DNA from 2 places in the Enterobacter sp. 186315 genome. Region 1 is predicted to be linked to the other one. Evidence: predicted binding sites of a transcription regulator. Region 1 holds the regulator's gene; the other holds the start of a gene.
The links. The regulator Fur, encoded in region 1, represses iron uptake genes when iron is present. The targets are predictions, from matches to a motif close to ATAATAATGAGAACNACTATCAA.
Positions count from the first base shown of each region.

Region 2: the regulator Fur is predicted to act here: its motif matches at 1,185-1,207, upstream of sodA (superoxide dismutase [Mn]).

Region 1 covers NZ_JBPTTK010000013.1:38,512-41,654, reverse strand. The annotation lists gene chiP (chitoporin ChiP) at 1-645, shown strand, start outside; gene chiQ (ChiQ/YbfN family lipoprotein) at 693-1,019, shown strand; gene fur (ferric iron uptake transcriptional regulator) at 1,118-1,564, opposite strand; gene fldA (flavodoxin FldA) at 1,854-2,384, opposite strand; gene ybfE (LexA regulated protein) at 2,541-2,828, opposite strand; gene ybfF (esterase) at 2,958-3,143, opposite strand, start outside.
Region 2 covers NZ_JBPTTK010000025.1:12,792-15,934, forward strand. The annotation lists gene yiiM (6-hydroxyaminopurine reductase) at 1-419, opposite strand, end outside; gene sodA (superoxide dismutase [Mn]) at 491-1,111, opposite strand; gene rhaT (L-rhamnose/proton symporter RhaT) at 1,401-2,435, shown strand; gene rhaR (HTH-type transcriptional activator RhaR) at 2,436-3,143, opposite strand, start outside.

The sequences.
Region 1 (3,143 bases):
AAAGCCAGCTACAAATTTGATATCGCCGGTAGCCCGCTGAGCACCAGCTATCAGTTCTACGGCACCCGCGATAAAGCCAGTAACGGCACCGTGAACGACATTTACGACGGCACCGCATGGTTGCAGGCGCTGACCTTCGGGTACAAGGTCGGGCAGGTGGATTTACGTCTGGAAGGGACCTGGGTTAAGGCGGAAGGCCAGCAGGGCTACTTCCTGCAACGTATGACGCCAACCTACGCCTCTTCAAACGGTCGTCTGGATATCTGGTGGGATAATCGCTCTGACTTCAACACCGATGGCGAAAAAGCGGTCTTCTTCGGCGCGATGTATGATCTGAAGAACTGGAACCTGCCGGGCTGGGCGGTGGGCGCGTCTTACGCTTACGCATGGGATGCAAAACCTGCCGATATGGCTACCCCGGACGCCTACTACGATCCGAACTACCGCCTGAAAGAGTCTTCTTATAGCCTGGACGCGATGTACACCGTTCAGGATGGCCGTGCGAAAGGCACGATGTTCAAACTGCACTTCACCCAGTACGACAACCACTCCGATATCCCAAGCTACGAGGGCGGTTACGGCAACATCTTCCAGGATGAACGTGACGTGAAATTCATGGTCATTGCCCCATTCACTATCTTCTGATGAACCTTCCGGCGGGCTGAGTCCCGCCGACATGGAGACTGAACATGATGAAAAAAATGGTTATTGTCGGGCTGCTGGCGTCGGGGCTGGTGGCGTGCGCGCAGCCGCAGGCCGCTAAAGAGGATTCCCGTCTGAAAGAGGCGTACAGCGCCTGCATTAATACGGCGGAAGGGTCGCCAGAGAAGATTGAAGCCTGCCAGAGCGTGCTGAACGTGCTGAAGAAAGAGAAGGCGCACGAGCAGTTTGCTAATCAGGAAAACGTCCGCGTGATGGATTACCAGGCCTGTATTCAGGCGCGTAAAACCGGTAACGATCAGGAAGTGGCAAAGCGCTGCGATCGGATTTGGGACGAGATACGCAATAACAATAAATAAGTTGTTGTCATCATCATGCCCGGTGGCGCAGCGCCACCGGGCTTTTTTAATGCAAAAAAAAGCCAACCTTGCGGCTGGCTCAGAGTATGAAAGCTTGCTTACTTCGCGTCGTGCGCGTGATCGTTCTCGCGGCAATCGCCTTCAGCACAGTGGCCGTACAGGTACAGGCTGTGGTTGGTCAGGCGGATGCCGTGACGGGCTGCGATTTCACGCTGGCGTGATTCGATAGAATCATCGCTAAATTCAATAACCTTGCCGCAGTCGAGGCAGATCAGGTGATCGTGGTGATGCTGCTGGGTCAGTTCGAAAACAGATTTACCGCCTTCGAAGTTATGACGGGTAACAATGCCCGCGTCATCAAACTGGTTCAGCACGCGATAAACGGTTGCCAGTCCAATTTCTTCACCCATGTCGATAAGACGCTTATAAAGGTCTTCCGCACTGACATGGTGATTGTTTGGCCCCTGAAGGACTTCAAGGATTTTTAACCGAGGAAGCGTAACTTTCAGGCCAGCCTTCTTTAGTGCGGTGTTGTTGTCTGTCATGCGGAATCTGTCCTGTTGCTAAACAATTCACTTCTAAGGAAGAAGTGACTGAGAATGCGCCTGGGATAATGCGTATCATTATAGAACTGCCATGGCTAAATGAAAACTGCAAGTCTCAAGCAAAATATGCGTATAAAAACGTGGGATCACCGACAAACTTGTCCGATGTCATCCACTTTAACTCGGGGGATATTGTACAGGTCTGAGCGAAAAAGTTAAAAGTTTGTAGCAATTAATTTAATCGGTTTCACCTGGAAACGGGCGCAACCGAAGCTGCGCCACCGGGATATCAGGCGTTGAGAATGTCGTCGAGGTTCAGCTCTTCGCGAACCTGCTTCACCCATTTTTCAACGCGTTCAGCGGTCAGTTCTGGCTGACGGTCTTCATCGATGGCCAGACCAACGAAGTGGTCGTCATCTGCCAGACCTTTAGAGGCTTCGAAGTGATAGCCTGCGGTTGGCCAGTGGCCCACGATGGCCGCGCCGCGTGGTTCAATGATGTCGCGAATGGTGCCCAGCGCGTCACAGAAGTATTCCGCGTAGTCTTCCTGATCGCCACAGCCGAACAGTGCAACCAGCTTGCCGTTGAAATCAACCTCTTCCAGCGTCGGGAAGAAATCGTCCCAGTCACACTGCGCTTCGCCGTAGTACCAGGTTGGAATACCCAGCAGCAGGATGTCATAGCCTTCGAGATCTTCTTTGCTGCTCTTGGCGATGTCGTGCACATCGGCAACGTCTTTACCGAGCTGTTTTTGAATGTTTTTTGCGATGTTTTCGGTATTGCCGGTATCACTGCCGAAGAAAATGCCGATGATTGCCATGAGTAAAATAACCTCTTGAAACTTAATGGTATGGTGGCGCAATTTGTCCACGGATAAGGGCAATAATAGCAGAACAGACAACCCTGCGGAAACAGCTATCACGCAGGACTGCACTCTCTGCTACATGAAAAAAGAGGATAAAGGGGATTTTAAGACTTATGCCTTGCCGTGCAGCTGTTCAAGCTGGGCGATCAGCATCTCTTCAATCAGCTCGCTGCGGCTGATGTCGCGGGCGCTGGCCAGCTCGTTTAACGCGTCAACGGCATCGGCGTTGAGCTTTAATTCGACGCGCTTAAGCCCACGATTTTTATCGCGTTTAAGCTGGTTGCGTTTATTGATACGCAGCTGTTCATCACGCGAAAGCGGATTTGTCTTAGGACGTCCCGGGCGACGCTCATTCGCGAACAGATCTATTGTCGTGCGGTCCGTTTGTTCTTTGGCCATGATTTTGAGACTTCGGGGGAAAACAAGCCGCCCTGCTATAGCCCGGGCGATAAGCGCGCCATCATACATCACCGAAAACGGCACGCCAACGACTGGAAGCCCGCGGCCTTCCAGTCGCTGCCTTTTTAATCAATTAGCGGTATCAGAGAGATAGCGGCGGATGGCGCGCAGCACGGCGTCCGGTTTTTCGGCATGAACCCAGTGTCCGGCACCGGCGATCACATGCGCGCGCGCCTCGGGGAACTGCTTAAGCAATTCATCGCGGCAGGCTTCGGTAACGTACGGCGAATTACCGCCGCGCACGAAGAGGGTAGG
Region 2 (3,143 bases), on a different contig from region 1:
CCCGCGCTTTGCAGCCGTGCGGACATATCGCTGATGTCAAAATGATAGTTGAGCTTGAAGCACGGCGAGCGCGGCTGCGTCACCTGGATCAGGGCATCGCCCCAGCGGAAGATATCGCCGATGAAGACGTTCTTTTCGGTCAGCCCGTCGGTGGAGAGATTCTCGCCAAAGGCGGGGGCCACGAACAGATCCGCCTGTTCGGGGAATTCGGTTTTCCAGTGCTGATAATGTTCGCGTGGATAGTGGCACAGCGCGCGATCTGGCCCGCCGTGGATCTTCTTTTCGGCCTGCTCATCGCCCGCCAGTCCGAGGTCGGTTAAGGTCAGCTCACCGTCGACCTGGATTTTGGCGATAGCGCTCGGGCGGCTGCCGTCGTAGTCCCTGACCTTTCCTGTGAACACGTTTACCGGGTAATGCATTGCTGCCTCCATTACGCAGATACAAAAAAAGCGAGCCATCAGACTCGCTTCTCACAGGCGTCAATGCAACCTTATTTTTTAGCGGCGAAACGCGCTGCGGCTTCGTCCCAGTTCACCACGTCCCAGAAGGCTTTAATGTAGTCCGGGCGACGGTTCTGGAATTTCAGGTAGTAAGCGTGTTCCCACACGTCCAGACCCAGGATTGGGAAACCGGATGCGCCAGAGATAGCTTCACCCATCAGCGGGGAGTCCTGGTTTGCAGTTGAAACAACCGCCAGTTTGTCACCTTTCAGTACCAGCCACGCCCAGCCAGAGCCGAAACGGGTTGCAGCCGCTTTCTCGAACTCTGCTTTGAAGTTGTCAACGGAGCCGAAGTCGCGCTCGATAGCGGCTTTCAGGTCACCTTGCAGGGTGGTACCGGTTTTCAGGCCTTTCCAGAACAGGCTGTGGTTAGCGTGACCGCCCGCGTTGTTGCGCAGAACGGTTTTCTTGTCCGCTGGCAGCTGGTCCAGTTTAGCGATCAGCTCTTCAGCAGACAGGTTAGCGAACTCTGGCAGGCTTTCCAGCGCGGCGTTCGCGTTGTTCACATAGGTCTGGTGGTGTTTAGTGTGATGGATTTCCATCGTCTGCTTGTCGAAATGCGGTTCCAGTGCGTCATAGGCATACGGCAGGGATGGCAGTGTATAACTCATAATCCTCTCCATTAGTGTCGGGCGGCACAGCTGTTAATGCCGCGTAAGCAGTTGGTTCATTATAGTTAATTAAATGATATTGAAAATGATTATCAATGCCGTAGTTTTTATAAGGTTATACAATTTGCTCACATTCCCGAATATGTGAGTCTGCTCACGCGGTTAACGCGTTGATTGCCATCCCAAACGAAAGTGCGGCAACCTTCTGAAGGTTCCCAATCCGCCTAATTTTTACACTCATCAAGTCGGCGGGAAGCCACCGACATATAAAAACGATGAGGACGTAAAAATGAATCATGCGATTACGATGGGTATTTTCTGGCATTTGATAGGCGCAGCCAGTGCAGCCTGTTTCTATGCCCCGTTTAAAAAGGTGAAACATTGGTCATGGGAAACCATGTGGTCCGTGGGCGGTACGGTGTCGTGGCTGATTTTGCCCTGGACCATCAGCGCCATGCTGCTCCCCGATTTCTGGGGCTATTTCTCCTCCTTTAGCGCCTCCACCCTGCTGCCGGTCTTTCTGTTTGGCGCGATGTGGGGCATCGGTAACATCAACTACGGTCTGACCATGCGCTATCTCGGCATGTCGATGGGGATCGGCATCGCGATTGGCATTACGCTGATTGTCGGCACCCTGATGACGCCGATCCTCAACGGCAACTTCGACGTGCTGATCCACACCGAAGGCGGGCGCATGACGCTGCTGGGCGTGCTGGTGGCGGTGATCGGCGTCGGCATTGTGACCCGCGCGGGCCAGCTGAAAGAGCGCAAAATGGGCATCAAGGCCGAAGACTTCAACCTGAAGAAAGGGCTGATGCTGGCGGTGATGTGCGGGATTTTCTCCGCCGGGATGTCGTTCGCGATGAACGCCGCCAAACCGATGCATGAGGCCGCCGCCGCGCTGGGCGTCGACCCGCTGTACGTGGCGCTGCCAAGCTACGTGGTGATCATGGGCGGCGGCGCGCTGGTTAACCTGGGCTACTGCATCATTCGTCTGGCAAAAGTGAAGAACCTGTCGGTAAAAGCCGACTTCTCTATCGCAAAACCGCTGATTATCACCAACGTGCTGCTCTCCGCGCTCGGCGGCCTGATGTGGTATTTGCAGTTCTTCTTCTACGCCTGGGGCCACGCCAGCATTCCGGCGCAGTATGACTACATGAGCTGGATGCTGCACATGAGCTTCTACGTGCTGTGCGGTGGGCTGGTTGGTCTGGTGCTGAAAGAGTGGAACAACGCCGGGCGTCGTCCGGTGGGCGTGCTGAGCCTGGGCTGCGTGGTGATTATTATCGCGGCCAATATCGTTGGCCTCGGCATGGCAAACTGATTACGCCGCTTTCCGACTGCGATGACGCCACTGTACCGGCGTCATCCCCACCTCGCGGTTAAACACCACCGAAAAGTAGTTGCTGTCCTCAAAGCCGCAGCGCATCGCCACTTCGCTCACCATTAGCTCCGTATGTTGCAGCAGATACTGCGCGTGGCAGATGCGCAGCTGGCGCAGATAGTGGTTCACCGTCATGCCCGTCTGGGTGCGGAACTGCTGGCGCAGGGCGCGCTCGCTGCACTGCTCCTGCTCGCAAAACTTCTCCAGCACAAAGCTTCTGTTCAGGCTTCCCGCAAGGGTGGTGATCAGCTTGTCGAGCAGCGCCTCCTGTTCCGTGGCGGAAGGGTTATCGGTGGCGTAACGGTAGCGTTTGAGGGTCATCACCAGCTGGGCGAACAGCAGCTCTGCCATCTGATTTGCCAGGGCATCGCTCTTCTGGCTCTCCTGCTCCAGCTGCGTAATGACCTGGCGCACCGCGTTCATGCCGTTGCTGCTTAACCGCCAGTGCGGCGCGCTTTTATCAACGTTAAAACCGGGGATGTTCGCCGCCCAGTCGACGTTAAGCTTCAGCCTGTCGGGGCAGTAGATGACGTTCTGCAACACCAGATCGTTCACCGAGGCATAGGAGTGTTTATCTTCAGCGCGGATGTAAAACAGGTCGCCGCGCGTGATGCGGTAGGGGCGATCGTTGAGAACGTGCAGGCCGTT